DNA from 2 places in the Marmoricola sp. URHA0025 HA25 genome. Region 1 is predicted to be linked to the other one. Evidence: predicted binding sites of a transcription regulator. Region 1 holds the regulator's gene; the other holds the start of a gene.
The links. The regulator LexA, encoded in region 1, represses DNA repair genes until DNA is damaged. The targets are predictions, from matches to a motif close to TCGAACANNTGTTCGA.
Positions count from the first base shown of each region.

Region 2: ACVW00_RS01440 (HNH endonuclease signature motif containing protein) is a predicted target of LexA. The motif match lies at 6,485-6,500, and genes of this name have one in related genera.

Region 1 is NZ_JBSSCD010000001.1:1,023,815-1,031,338, reverse strand. Features, by position in the region: gene ACVW00_RS04970 (lysoplasmalogenase) at 1-414, shown strand, start outside; gene ACVW00_RS04965 (LysM peptidoglycan-binding domain-containing protein) at 651-1,016, opposite strand; gene ACVW00_RS04960 (GNAT family N-acetyltransferase) at 1,238-2,002, shown strand; gene lexA (transcriptional repressor LexA) at 2,208-2,951, shown strand; gene ACVW00_RS04950 (hypothetical protein) at 3,144-3,596, opposite strand; gene ACVW00_RS04945 (MFS transporter) at 3,740-4,999, shown strand; gene ACVW00_RS04940 (carbohydrate kinase family protein) at 5,020-5,934, shown strand; gene ACVW00_RS04935 (pseudouridine-5'-phosphate glycosidase) at 5,931-6,845, shown strand; gene ACVW00_RS04930 (S53 family peptidase) at 7,014-7,524, shown strand, end outside.
Region 2 is NZ_JBSSCD010000001.1:310,135-317,658, forward strand. Features, by position in the region: gene nuoN (NADH-quinone oxidoreductase subunit NuoN) at 1-1,123, shown strand, start outside; gene ACVW00_RS01415 (polyprenyl synthetase family protein) at 1,183-2,112, shown strand; gene ACVW00_RS01420 (VOC family protein) at 2,112-2,522, shown strand; gene ACVW00_RS01425 (SRPBCC family protein) at 2,536-2,994, opposite strand; gene ACVW00_RS01430 (VOC family protein) at 3,028-3,381, opposite strand; gene ACVW00_RS01435 (alpha/beta fold hydrolase) at 3,495-4,544, opposite strand; gene ACVW00_RS01440 (HNH endonuclease signature motif containing protein) at 4,870-6,270, opposite strand; partial or broken gene ACVW00_RS01445 (IS481 family transposase) at 6,645-7,524, opposite strand, start outside.

The DNA of each region.
Region 1 (7,524 bases):
GGGTCGTTCGCGGTCGGCCACGCCGCCTACATCAGCGGGTTCCTGCGCAACCGCAGTGGCTCCGCGCGGCCCGGGCCGAAGGGGGTCGCAGCACTGTGGGCGGTGACCACGCCCGGGATGGTGTTCGGCGCCTACCGGCAGGACAAGGTGCTTGCGCCCGCCATCGCCGGCTACTCCGCGATGCTCGCCGGGACGGTCGCCGCCGCGACGCAGCTCGACCCGGCGCTGCCGACGTCGGCGCGGCGGATGACGCTGCTCGGGGCCGGGCTGTTCATGTTGTCCGACTCGGTGCTCGGCACCCGGAAGTTCTTGTGGAAGGGCGCACCGGCACGGGTGGAGTCGGTGGTGATGGCGACGTACACGGCTGCGCAGTTCTTGCTGAGTGAGGGTGCGGCGCGAGCCGGAAGCGTCTGACCCAGCGTTTCTGCCCGCTCACCGCCCGCCGACGCAGCGTTTCTGCCCGCTCACCGCACGCCGACGCAGCGTTTCTGCCCGCTCACCGCACGCCGACGCAGCGTTTCTGCCCACTCGGCGTGCATCGGAAAAGAACGAGGGCGGGGCCTGGGCCCCGCCCTGTCCTTTCCCACACAGCCGACGACCCGGGTCGAGGGGATCATCGGACGCTCTGTCCTCGGCGGACCGAGGGCGACTCAGCTCTTCGGGATGGCGAGCTTCTGGCCGACCTGGAGGCTGGAGCCGGCCAGGGAGTTGAGCTGCTGGATCTGGTGGACCATCTCGCGGACCTTGCCGGGCTCGGCGACCTGGCCGGCGATGCCGTAGAGGGTGTCGCCCTCCTGGACCTCGACGACGCGGACCGGGTCGGGCGTGCCGGCGTCGTGGGTCGCCGTGGCCCAGCCGCCGAAGGCGACCATCACCACGAACGCGGCCGCCAGGAACGCCAGCACGAACACGACGCGACCGCGCTGCGTGAGCCGGACGGTGGTGCGCCGGGCAGCTCGCGGGCGCCGCGTCGGGCTCACGAAGTCGAAGGCGGGCGAGATGCTCAGCGTGCTCATGTCTCTCTCCTGGGGGAAGTCAGGTTGTCTCTGCTGTTTCTCAGTGCTGTTTCTACGGCCGAGCACCGACAGAACCGCTGCCGGGTCGCTCAGACGTTCGATCGAACACATGTACGACGATAGAACACGCGTTCGAGGAACGCAAGAACATATGTTCGAGCGCTCTCGGGCGGGTTTCGACAAGCGCAACCACCGGCCGATCGGGTGGGGTTGACTACCCCATGACCGATCCCCGCATCGCCCCGGTCGAGGACAACCTGCTCGCCTTCTTCACCGGCGCCGGCGACCACCCGATGTTCCGCCGCGATCCGGACACGGACGTCGACGCGATCCGCAGCGACGTGCCGTTCCCGATGTTCAACTGCGTCACCGGCGCGCACTTCGGGGCGGACGCCCGGCGGCGGACCGAGGAGGTGGCGGACTCGTTCATCGGAGCCGGGCTGCCGTGGCTGTGGTGGGTCACGCCGTCGCACACGTCGCCGGAGCTGGAAGCGGCGCTGACGGAGCGCGGGCTCGAGCACGAGGACGTCCCGGGCATGTACGCCGACCTGACCACCGCTCCCCCGGTCCCCGAGGTCGCCGGGTTGAGCATCGAGCAGACCACCGACGCACGCGCCTTCGTCGCGATGATGGTCACCGGCTTCGGCCTGCCCGAGTCGGTGCGCGAGCCGATGAGCGAGGTGATGAGCGTCTTCCAGGGAGCGGTCAACGTGATCGGCTCGCTCGACGGACGCCCGGTCGCGTGCGGCACGGCGTACCTCACCGGCACCACCGCGGGCCTCTACAACATCGCGACCCTGGAGGACGTCCGTGGCCGTGGCATCGGGTACGCCGTGACACAGCGGCTGCTGCAGCTGGCGCACGCCGCCGGGGCCGAGCACGCGGTCCTGCACTCCAGCGAGTCCGGCCGGCCGGTCTACGAGCGCGCCGGCTTCGTCGAGGTCTGCAACGTGCCGCAGTACGTCTGGATGCCCCCGGAAAACTGACCCGGCCCTGCCCTTACGGCCGGGCCCGTTCCGGGTCTAGGTTGAAGACAGGACCCCGTGATCGTTCGGCGCTGCGTGAGCGTACGCCGACCCACGCAGCGCCGATCCCGGGCTCGTCCGGAGCCCTTTCCGGGCCCGCGAACCGCCCGACACGCCGTTCGAACATGTGTTTGAACTCCGCCGTCGATGGGTCTACCGTCGGCCCATGGCCTCCGATCGCATCCGCCCCTCCGCAGCCAAGCGCTCCAACGTCAGCGAGCTGCCCGACGCGCCGCCCGACGCGACCGGGCTCACCCCGCGCCAGCAGCGCATCCTCAACGTGCTCCGCGAGTCGATCGAGCAGCGCGGCTACCCGCCCAGCATCCGCGAGATCGGCGACCTGGTCGGGCTGGCCAGCTCCTCCAGCGTGGCCCACCAGCTGCGGGTGCTCGAGGCGAAGGGCTTCATCAAGCGCGACCCCAACCGGCCGCGCGCGCTCGAGGTGTTCATCCCCGAGCTGATGGCGGCGCGGCGCGCGATCGCCAGCGCCGACGAGCACGGCTTCGACCCGACCGGCATCGGCGACGCCGTGCCGGAGGCCACCCAGGTGCCGCTGGTCGGCCGGATCGCGGCCGGTGGCCCGATCCTCGCGGAGGAGCGCGTCGAGGAGATCTTCCCGCTGCCCAAGACGCTGGTCGGCGAGGGCACGCTGTTCATGCTCGAGGTCGCCGGCGACTCGATGATCGACGCGGCGATCTGCAACGGCGACTACGTGGTCATCCGCCAGGAGCAGACTGCGGACAACGGCGAGATCGTCGCGGCGCTGATCGAGGGTGAGGCCACGGTCAAGACGCTGCAGCGCAAGGACGGCCACGTGTGGCTGCTCCCCCACAACGACGCCTACGAGCCGATCAACGGTGACAACGCCACCATCCTGGGTGTGGTCACCGCCGTGCTGCGCAAGGTCTGAGCCGCGGCCCTGCGAGGGACGAGCAGGGTCGCGACGCGAAGAGGTTGATCTCGACTGAGCTCGATCCGGTGGAGGGAGCCTGCGGGTGAGCGTGCGAACCCGCAAACGGCGGCTCGAAACCTGAGTTTCGACAGGCTCGACCACCGGCTTCACGAGTGCCCGGCGATGCGACATCGCCGGGCACTCGTGCGCTCAGGCCGCCGCAGCCTGCGCGGCCGGGCCGTCGCCGTCGTGGTCGCCACCGCCGGCCGGCGCCGACTCGGTGCCGGTGACCGCGAACGACTTGTCCACCTCGACGGTGACCGGCTTGCCGGCCACGAGGAGGTGCGCCTCGTAGACACCGTCGGAGTCGGTCTCGACCCGCTGGAAGGTGGCGTCGGGGTACTTCGCCTTCACGGCCGCCGTCACCTTGTCCTTGGTGTCCCCGGTGAGCAGCTTCTCGTCGCTCCTCATCGGTTTGGTCGGGTCAGTGTTGCCGTTCGGCGCGCCGGTGCCGGCCGGGGCGCCGCCGTACGACGACGTACCCGTCGCCGCCGACCCGGTGTCGTCCGCGGCATTGGCGGACATCCCGGTCATCAGGACGCCGCCGGCGACCAGGCCGGCGATGCCGGTCGACGCGAGCAGGGCGATTGACTTCTTCTGCATGTTCCCTCCTGGTGGGTTGTCGCCGGCAAGCGTCGCCACGGTTGCTGTCCGCACGATCAACCCGTGCTGGCAAGGTGCTGTGCGTCCGGAAGCGGGCCGAAAACCAGAGGCGGCCGAGCGACGCGCGGACGTAGGTTCGAGCCGTGACCTCGCAGACCGTGACGCCCGCCCGGCTCACGCGTCGAGGGATCCCGACCGACTCCACGCTGCGCGTCCTGGCGCTCGGCACGCTGGTCAACCGCGCGTCCGGCGGAGCGGTGTTCACCACCTTCGCGCTGTACTTCACCCGCCACGTCCACCTCGAGCCCGCTCAGGTCGGCATCGCCCTGTCGATCGCGGCTGTGGCAGGCGCCCTCGCGCAGGTGCCCGGCGGTCAGTGGGCCGACGCCCGCGGACCCCGCGAAGTGATGCGCGACCTCACCGTCCTCACCGGGATCGCCACCGCCGGGCTGGCGATCGCCCGCAGCTTCTGGGCCCTGGTCGTGGCGATCTCGCTCGTCGCGGCGGCGCAGATGGCGGCCAACGCCGTGCGCAACGGCTACATCGCGCGGATCGCGGTCGGCGGTCAGGGCGTCCCGTTCAAGGCCTACCTGCGCGCGGTCACCAACGTCGCGATGACCTTCGGTGCGCTCCTCGGCGGGATCGCGCTCTGGATCGACGAGCCGTGGGCCTACGTCGGGGTGTTCCTCCTCGACGCCGCCACCTCGCTGCTCACCGGCCTGCTGTTCAACCGGCTCCCGCACCTGTCCGGAGCGCCGGCCCGCGCGGACGGCGAGCCGCGGCTCGGCGTCGTACGCGACCTCCCGTACGTCGCCGCGACCCTCCTCACCGCCGTGCTGTTCATGCACTTCGTGGTGCTCGAGATCGGCATCCCGCTGTGGATCAGCGAGCACACGACGGCGCCGACCTCGATGGTCGCGATCATGCTCGGCCTCAACACGATTGCGGTCGCGCTCTTCCAGGTCCGGCTGAGCCGCGGCGCCGAGGACGTCACCTCCGGCGCGTCGGCGGTGCTGCGCGGCAGCGCGTGGATCGCGGCGTCGTTCGTGCTGATCGCGTTCACCGACGGCATCGCGCGCGGTGCCGCGATCGTGGTGCTGCTGCTGTCGGCGTCCGTGCACGTGGTCGGCGAGATGGTCTCCAGCAGCGGGCAGTGGGGCGTGTCGATGGGGCTCGCGCCGGTCGAGCGGCAGGGGCAGTACCAGGGCTTCGCCGCCCTCGGCTTCAGCCTGTCCCGGGTCGCGGCGCCGACCCTGATCACCACGCTCTGCATCCAGTGGGGGCGGCCGGGCTGGTTCGTGCTCGCCGGCCTGGTCCTGGCCTCGGGCCTCTTGATGAAGCCGGTCAGCGCCTGGGGGCTGGCGACCCGGGAGAAGTACGGCGCCGCCACCGCCACCGGATAGCCCGGCACTAGGCTCCGGGAGTGAGCACCCCCGGAGACGTCGTCGTGGTCGGCGGCATGAACATGGACACCTTGGCCAGGATCACCGGGGACACGGTGCCGGGGAGCAGCAACCCCGGCGCGACGGCGATCGCCCACGGCGGCGTCGGACGCAACGTGGCCGAGAACCTCGCCCGCCTGGGCAGCCCGGTCCGGCTGATCGGCGTGGTCGGCCAGGACGACCCCGGCACCGCGCTGCTCGAGCAGCTCGGCCTCCTCGACGTCAACCTCCGCGGCGTACGCCGGTCGGCCGACTGTGCGACCGGGACCTACACCGCCGTGCTCGACCACGACGGTGGCCTCGTCATCGGTGTGGCCGACATGGCCGCGACCGACAGCCTCGGCCCCGAGGACGTGAGTCGCGAGTCGCTACGTGGTGCCGGCTGGCTGGTGCTCGACGGCAACCTCCGCACCGACACGATCGCCCACTGCCTCGCTCTGGCCGAGGAGCAGGCCGTGCCGGTCGTGCTCGACCCGGTCGGCGTGACCAAGGCGGCCCGGCTCGGCCCGCTCCCGGGGCTGCACACGTTCACGCCGAACCGCGACGAGTTGATCGCCTGGGCCGGCACCGACGACGTCGACGCCGCCCGCGCGCACGCGCACTCCCAGGGCATCGACGTGGTCTGGCTTCGCGAGGGCGCGGAGGGCAGCACCCTGCACACCGGCGACGGGGCGACGACCCGGCTGCGGCTGCCACCAGCAGAGGTGGTGGACGTGACCGGGGCCGGAGACGCGATGCTCGCGGCGTACGTCCACCGGCTTCGCGCCGGGGACCCGGTCGCCCAGGCCGGCTGGTTCGCGACCGCGGCCGCCTGGCTCACCGTGCAGTCCACGACGACCGTGCGACGCGACCTGACCGAGGACCTCGTACACGGCACCCTGGAGGACCTGCGGTGATCGACCTGCAGCTGACCGACGAGGTCCGCGCGGCGCTGGCCGACCGCCGGCCGGTCGTCGCACTGGAGAGCACGATCATCAGCCACGGGATGCCCTACCCCGACAACGTCGCGATGGCCCGCGAGGTCGAGGCGATCATCCGCGCCGACGGAGCGACCCCGGCGACGATCGCGGTGCTCGACGGCGTACCCCGGATCGGGCTGGACGACGCCGCGCTCGAGCTGCTCGGCCGCGGGCAGCAGGAGATCCGCAAGGTCAGCATCCGCGACCTGCCCTACGTCGTCGCCCGCCGCGAGCACGGCGCGACCACGGTCGCCGCGACGATGCGGCTCGCCTCCCTGGCCGGCATCCGGGTCTTCACCACCGGCGGCCTCGGCGGTGTGCACCGCGGCGCTGCGACGACCATGGACGTCAGCGCCGACCTGACCGAGCTCTCCCTCACGAACGTCACGGTGATCTCCGCGGGAGTGAAGTCGATCCTCGACATCGGCCTGACCCTGGAGGTGCTCGAGACCCTCGGCGTGCCGGTGCTGGGCTACCGGACCGACGACTTCCCGGCGTTCTACACCCGCACCAGCGGGTACGCCGTGCCGCTGCGCGTCGACTCGGCCGATGAGATCGCCGGGATCATGCGCGCGAAGGACGAGCTGTCCGTCGCCGGCGGGATCAGCGTGGCCAACCCGATCCCGGAGGCTGACGGGATCCCGCACGAGCAGATCGACGCGATCATCGACCAGGCGCTCGGCGACCTCGACCGGCTCGGGATCACCGGCAAGGACACCACGCCGTACCTCCTCGGCCGGATCGTGGAGATCACCGGGGGCGACTCCCTGCGCGCCAACGTCGCGCTGGTGAAGAACAACGCCCACCTCGGCGCCGAGATCGCGGTGGCTTTCGCGCAGGCCCAGTAGGCGCTCCGCGACGGCCTTGAGGAGGCTCTGCGAGCCGAATTGGTTCCGTAAATGCGGCAATATCTCCGGAAATTCAGCGGCTCAAACCATTGACGACAGCCCAGATTGGGCGTGAAGTGGCTCCGGGCAATCTTCCCCATTTCGCACCCATGAAGGAGACCCCCTCTCGTGTCTCGGAAACTCGGTATCCCCGTCGCGGTCCTCACCACGGCGGCTCTCGGCCTCACGCTCGCCGGCCTGGCCACGCCGGCCGACGCAGCCACCAGTCACTCGCTCCCCGGCAGCGTGCCGAGCTGGGCCAACGCGGCCCACAAGGCCGGAGCCGCCAGCTCCTCGGAGCAGGTCGACTTCCGCGTCTACCTCGACTGGCAGGGCGGCTCCGCGGCCGCCGACTACGCCACCGCGGTCAGCACGCCCGGCAACGCGCTCTACGGCAAGTTCCTCAGCGCCAACCAGTTCGCCGCGAAGTTCGCGCCGAGCGCCGGCACGGTCAACAGCGTGAAGAGCTGGCTCAAGGGCCAGGGCTTCACCGTCGGCCACGTGCCGGCCAACAGCAAGTACGTCGAGGCGGTCGGCACTGTCGGCCAGGCGGCCAAGGCGTTCTCGACCTCGTTCGCGACGTACAAGGTCGAGGGCAAGACGCTGCGCAGCAACAACAGCCCGCTGGTCGTCCCCGACT
Region 2 (7,524 bases), 710 kb from region 1:
GATGTTCCCCGCCGCCAACGACCTGCTGACGCTGTTCGTCGCGCTCGAGGTGCTCTCGCTCCCGCTGTACCTGCTCTGCGGCCTCGCCCGGCGGCGCCGGCTGCTCAGCCAGGAGGCCGCGCTCAAGTACTTCATGCTCGGCGCGTTCAGCTCGGGGTTCTTCGTCTACGGCATCGCGCTCACCTACGGGTACGCCGGGTCGATGCAGTTCGACAAGATCGCCCAGGCGGTCTCCGACTCGAGTGGGGACCGCATCCTGCTGCTCGGTGGGATGGGCCTGCTGGCGGTCGGCCTGCTCTTCAAGGTCGGCGCCGCGCCGTTCCACGCGTGGACGCCGGACGTCTACCAGGGTGCTCCGACGGCGGTCACCGGGTTCATGGCCGCGGCGACGAAGGTCGCCGCGTTCGGCGCGCTGCTGCGCCTCTTCTACGTCGCCTTCGGGGGCGCCCGCTGGGACTGGCAGCCGTTGATGTGGGGCGTCGCCATCCTCACGATGGTGGTCGGCTCGGTGTTCGCGCTGACCCAGACCGACGTGAAGCGGTTGCTTGCCTACTCCTCGGTGGCGCACGCCGGCTTCATCCTCACCGGTTTCCTCGGCGCCCGGTCACTGACCGAGATCCATGCCGGCGACATCAACCCCGTGCAGGCGGTGCTGTTCTACGTCACCACCTACGGCCTGATGACCATGGCCGCGTTCGCGATCGTCACCGTCGTGCGCGACTCCGGCGGTGAGGCCACCCACCTGGCACGCTGGGCGGGGCTCGGCAAGGAGTCGCCGCTCGTCGCCGGCATCTTCGCCTTCCTGCTGCTGGGCATGGCCGGTATCCCGCTGACCAGCGGCTTCACCGGCAAGTGGGCGGTCTTCGCATCGGCCCTGTCCGCCGGTGCCTGGCCCGTCGTGATCGTCGCGGTGCTGATGTCGGCCGTCGCTGCCTACTTCTACGTCCGCGTCATCGTGGTGATGTTCTTCGCCGACCCGGTCGGTGACGGACCGACGGTGGCGGTTCCGAGCGTGCTGACCGGTGCGGTCATCGCGGTCGGCGCGGCGGCGACGCTGGTGCTGGGCGTCGTACCGGGCCCGTTGCTCGACCTGCTCGGGCGTATTGCAGAATTCATCAGGTGAGCTCGCCCCTCGCCCTGCCGATCCTCGACGCCGAGCTCGAGGCACGGCTGAGCGCCCGGATGGACGAGGTCGAGAAGGCGCTGCACGAGCACGTCGAGAGCGAGGCGCCGTTCGTCACCGAGGCGGCGCGTCACCTCATGGAGGCCGGCGGCAAGCGCTTCCGGCCGCTGCTGTGCTTCCTGGCCGCCGAGACCGGTGACGCCAGCAACGACGACGTCCTGACCGCCGCCTGCGTGGTCGAGCTGACCCACCTCGCGTCGCTGTACCACGACGACGTGATGGACGAGGCCGCGCTGCGACGCGGTGCGGAGTCGGCGAACGCCCGCTGGGACAACCACGTCGCGATCCTCACCGGTGACTTCCTGTTCTCGAAGTCCTCCGAGCTGACCGCGTCCCTGGGGCCCGAGGCGGTGCGGATCCAGGCGCGCACGTTCACCCGGCTCGTCGAGGGGCAGATCCTCGAGACGCTCGGGCCGGGTCCGGACGACGACGCCCTCGCCCACTACCTGCGGGTGGTGGCAGGCAAGACCGGGTCGCTGATCGCGACCTCGGCACGGTACGGCGCGATGTTCGCCGGGGCGCCGGCGGAGGTGGTCGACGCGCTCACGTCGTACGGCGAGAAGGTGGGCGTCGCCTTCCAGCTCTCCGACGACATCCTCGACATCGCCTCGGAGAGCGACGAGTCCGGCAAGACACCGGGCACGGACCTGCGCGAGGGCGTCCCGACCCTGCCGGTGCTGATCGCCCGAAAGTCCCAGGATCCCGCGGACGCGCGGCTCCTCGAGCTCCTCGACGGTGACCTGACCGACGACGCACGGCACGCCGAGGCTCTTGGCCTCCTGCGCGCCCACCCGGCCATGGCGGCGGCCCGCGACTACGTCGCCACCGAGGCCAGCGACGCCAAGCACCTGCTCTCCGCCCTGCCCGAGGGCCCCGTGCGGACCGCCCTGGAGACCTTCGCCGACGTCGTGGCGGATCGGTCGAGCTGATGGCTGACTTCCCCCGGCTGCTGCACACGGTGCTCGACACCACCGACGTGCGCGGCCTCGCGGAGTTCTACCGCAAGCTGCTCGGCCTGCAGTACCGGCCCGGTGACGAGCCGCCCGCCGACGGACCTGACACCGCCGACTGGCTCGTGCTGGACGATCACGGTGGTGCCAGCCGGCTGGCGTTCCAGCAGGTCGAACGGCTCGAGAGGACGACCTGGCCGCAGCACGACGTACCGATGCAGCTGCACCTGGACCTCACCGTCCCGACCGTCGAGGACCTGGAGCGGCAGCGTCAGCGAGCGGAGTCGCTGGGCGCCGAGGTGCTGCTCGACCGGACGGACGATCCCGAGGAGCCGCTGTACGTCTTCGCCGACCCCGCCGGGCACCCCTTCTGCATCTTCGTCGCCTGACGGAGTCGGACGCTCAGGCTCCTTCTGCGAGCGTCGCGAGCCGGTCGACCGAAGCCTGGAGCTTCTCCGACGTGGTCGCTCGCGCCCGGGGCAGGCGCTTCTCGTCGGTCAACTCGGACCAGTCGTAGGTGTGGGTGACCCGCGTGTGCGACGCGTCGACAGGGTCCAGCTCCCATCGCCAGAGGTGGCCCGCCGGCTCCTCACCGGGCCCGGCGGGAAGCCAGGCGATCCGGCGGCCCTCCTCGAACTCCACGACGTGGTTCTCGCGGACCTTCCCCGTCGTCGTCGTCATCACGAACGCTTGACCGGCTGAGTGGATCCGCTGCCCGGGTGCCGCCTCGGCGAGGTTGTCGTTGCCGTCCCAGCCCGGCTGCAATGCAGGGTCCGCGATCAGCTCGAAGATGTCGCCGGCGGCTGCGTCGATCACGCGGCTGGCGCTGACGACGCGCGGGATGTCGTCCTCACTTGTCATGCCGCTATCGAAGCACCCTCGCGGCATTCGAGGTCACGCGGGCTGCCACAGCTCGATCCGGTTGCCCTCCGGGTCGGTGACCCAGCCGAACCGACCGACACCCTCCAACTCCAGGGTCTCCTCGTCCACATCGGCTCTCTTGGCGCGGAGCTGGGCCAGCATCGCGTCGAGGTCGCCCACCCGGAAGTTGATCATCGTCTGCTGGGCGCGTGACCCGAGGTAGTCACTCTCCGGCTCGAACGTCGCGAACACCGTCGGTCCGGCTGCCTGCTGCCACAGGCCGTGCTCGTCGGTGTCCAGGCCGAGACAGTCGCGGTACCACGAGCTCAGTGCCCCTGGGTCGGACGCACGCAGGAAGTAGCCGCCGATCCCAAGCACTCGCTCCACGCCGCCAGAGTGCCAGTACGCCGGCCCGCGGGCCAGTCTGGGCTCGGACGGGCTTCGCATCGGGTGCGGACGCAGCCTGAGGGTGGTCCAGTAGCAAGGCTGCGAGCGGACGCTCATCGAGCCGCATCGACGATGTCCAGCACCAGCGCGGTGAGTTGCTCCAACGCCTGGGAGACGAGGCCCTCGTGATCGGCATCGATCCGAGTGTGGGTCACCTGCGGCCCCAGCTGTTCCCAGTCGGCACGGTCCCTGTCGGCGATCGCGATGCCGAGGGCCTCGCAGTTCGGCGCGATCACGTCCGTTCCGGCGATGTCCGCACTGACATGGTCCTCGCCTTCCGCCAGCCGGCAGTCGGGTTGCTGCAGCGCGGTCACGACGGCGATGGGGATGTCCGGCAGGGGGTGTACCTTCGCGACGATGTCCTTCTCGATCGACTTCGCCTCCTCGTCCTCGTCGTAGGTGGCCCGGCACTCCGCTGCAGGATGGCCTTGTGCGATGCAGGCAGGGACGAAGTCGGCCGGGAAGTTCGAGTCGAGGATCACCATCCCTGCAGTCCGGGCAGGATGCTCGAGCGCTTCCGCAAGCGCGACGGAGCCACCGAACGACCATCCCACGAACACATAGGGACCCTGCACCCCGTGGTCCCGGTGCAAGGTGTCGAGCAGCGTGTAGGCATCACTCACGAGCTGGGCTCGCGTCTGGCCATGGGCGACGGGCGTGCTGCCCGGCCCGCCGGCGCGGCTGTAGAGGCAGGTGGTCGTGTGGGCACCCAGCGCGTCGACGTAGCTCGATGGCCAGTCCGACATGTCTCCCGATCCGCCCACTTCGAGAAGAACTGTCGGCGAGCCGGTACCCACGCAATGTGCCTGCACCTGGCGACGAGGAGTCACGTCCACGGCTCCGTCGAAGACGACAGCGGGACCTACCGGGGTCTCGGTCGCGGATGGCGACGGGGTGGGAGGCGGCGGGGCGGATTCCGGATCGTCGGCGCCGCACGACGACAGAGCCAAGGCGCACGCGACCGCGGCCGGCGCCATCCAGCCGAGAGCTCGCCTTCTGTGTCCGGATGTTCTCCGGACAAGCCACTCGGCCACCACGCCGATGGCAGGCAGGGTGCCGGTCTGCGCACGGTTGCGCCGACGGAGGTAGAGGATCGGTGCCATGACGGGCCCCCTTCTCCGGCGCGACGTATTGACAGGAGGACGGCGACCGGGTGGATGTGGTGGAAGCACCGAGCATGGCAGCCGTACGCCGCGACCACATCCGTGCGAGCACGGCTCTGCAGACCATCGGCCCATGCGTCAGCGACCATGCTCGGCCGAACGCTGTCGTGGCAGGTCGGTGACGAGGTCGACGACGACTGCATGGAGGAGAAGGCCCAGGAGACAGTGTCTCGGATCCAGCGCAGCCGAGAATCCTCAGTTGAGCCCTTCGGTTTCGCCACCCGGGCATGCTGGTGACCCCGCCGGGTGCCCGGCGGGGTGTGGGTCAGCTGGTTCGTCGTGGTGGTGGGTCGACCGGGGCCGGGGTGAGGTCCTCGGTGCCGGTGGTGTCGCGCAGGTAGGTGTACCCGTAGGGAGAGCGCCACAGGTAGGCACCGAGCTCGAGCATGGTGTAGGTCCAGTTGCCGTGGGTCTTCATCCGGTGGTGGCGTCGACACAACGGCGCGAGGTTCTCGGTGCTGGTCTGGCCCGGTGGTCCGTCGGGGTCGTAGGCGATGATGTGGTCCTTGTCGCAGGACCGGGCCGGTCGTTGGCACCACGGGAACACACAGGTGCGGTCGCGCAGCTCGACCTGTTCGGCGATCCGGTCAGGGACCCGGTAGGCATCGGTTTCGAGGTGCTGGTTGAGGTCGATGACGGGTTTGACGACGATCCGGGACGTCTCGGGGCGCCCACACCACTCGGCGACCTGCCCGGCGGTGAGGACCTGTCCGCCGGCGTTGTCCAGCAGCACCGGGGTATTGGGGTCACCGGTGGCCAGGGCGTCGGCGGAGAGGTGCACGAACAGCACCACCTCCCGGCCACCGCGACGCCGGGGCCGGATCACCCGCCCGGCCTCGGACCGGGCTACCTCGGAGCCCAGAGTGCCTGTCCCGGTGGTTGAGCCTGTCGCAACCCCAGCGGCCTGGAGAGGCAGCGTGTGTTCCCCGCGGGCGATCATCCCGACCGCGGCCGCTCTCCGGGCGTCCAGTGGTTCGGTGGAGCCGAGGTCGGCGAGCTGTTGGGCACCAGCGGTGACGGCGTCGGCGAGGTCCAGGGCGTCGGCGAGGTCCAGCTCCCCGTGGACCCGGGAGGTGCCGGCGAAGGAGACCTGGTCGTGCTCGATGCTGAAGTACCGCTGATCGGCAGCCCGGGCGCGTTCTTCGGCGGCGAACTCGGGCATGAACCGGGCGATGGCCTGGTCGAGGAGCCGTTGGGTCTGGACCGGTCCGGTCTTGTGCGCGAACGGTGCCAGCTGGGCATCGACGAACTGGGCGGCCTCGAAACTCAGGTGCAGGGTGGCTTCGGCGATCCGCTTGGCCCGCCAGGCCACCAGGGTGCCTTCCTGGACCCGGAACCAGGTCTTCGGCAACCGGTGGGCCAGCTCGAGGGCACAGGCGATCAGGTCGCGTCCGGACCGGTCGGTCAGGCCCAGGGCGGTGGCGAACTCCCCGACCGCGAACTCCGAGACCCACGGGCACCCTTCCCCGCCGATCGGGATCCCGGTGTCGCGACCCTCGGCGACCACCCAGGTCGCCGCCACATCCAGGTCGTCGACAACATGGAGGTGGGCCCACTCCAACGCGGCGGCCAGCACCCCGGCCTCAGCAGTGTTGGCCTGGGTGCGGAACGCTCGGGCAGCACCCAGCACAGCGGCTGCGTCCAGAGTGGTGGTGCCCGAGTCCATGTGATGAATCTAGGGGTGACCACCGACAGAACCGGCCCGGTTTCGCCTTACCGGGATGGGGAATCGGAGAACTTTCTCGAAGAATCTTGGTGGGGTCTCTGCCGCATCTCACCGGGTCTCGACTGGCCGCTCGCAGGCTCGCTGCTCGACCACCAGGGGTTGGGTCCCTGCCCAAGGTTACCGGGTCTCGACTGGCCGCTCGCAGGCTCGCTGCTCGACCACCTGGTTGCGACCGCACCCGACCGCCAGGCCCAGCTCCGCGGCGTACTGCGTCGTCGTTGCCAAGAACCCGACCACCCACAGACCGAGGTCTCGACTGATCGCTCGCAGGCTCGCTGCTCGACCGCCAGGGGTTGGGTCCCTGCCCTAGGGGTGTACTGATCGGAGAGGTTGGTCAAGCGGCTGATGGGCGTTGACCTGCCGATTGCGGTGTGGGGCCGGTGGTGGTTGTACTCGTGGATCCATGCTGGCAGAGCTTTCCTGCGGACGGACTCCGAGGAGTAGAACCGTTTGAAGGCCCAACCGTCGGCCATGGTGCGGTGGAAGCGCTCGATCTTCCCGTTGGTCTGCGGCCGGTAGGGCCGGGTCCGCTTGTGCACGATGTTGAGTTCGGCGCAGGTGTCACGCCATAGGAACGAGCGGTAGCAGCTGCCGTTGTCGGTGAGGACCCGCTCGACGGTGACTCCTCGGGCTTCGAACCAGGCGACGGCGTTGCGCAGGACCGTCGCTGCGGTGGCGGCCGTCTCGTCGTCGTGGATCTCGGCGTAGGCGACCCGGGAGTGGTCGTCGAGGACGGTGTGCACGAACGCGGTGCCCATCTTGGGGTTGTGCCACTGGTTGCGGGGCTTGCCCGACGTGGCTCGCCGGTTCTGTCGGCCCTGGACCCGGCCGACGTAGCGCCACCCGCCTCCATCGGGCACGTTGCCGAGCTTCTTGACGTCGCCATGGAGCATCGAACCGGGGTGGTCGTGCTCATAGCGGCGGGTCGGCTCGCCGGTGACCCGGTCGACGTGGGAGAGCCGGTTGATCCGGCATCGGACCAGCACGGCGTGGACTGTCGAGGCAGCACACCCGACCCGGTAGCTGATCTCGACCGGGCCCAAGCGTTGCTTCCAGCGCAGGTGCACGATCTTGCGCACAATCGGCTGCGGTGTCTTGTTCGGAGATCGATGCGGCCGAGATGACCGGTCGGCCATGCCGGCTTCGCCGAGTTCGCGATAACGCTCAGCCCACCGCTTCGCGGTCGGCCACGAG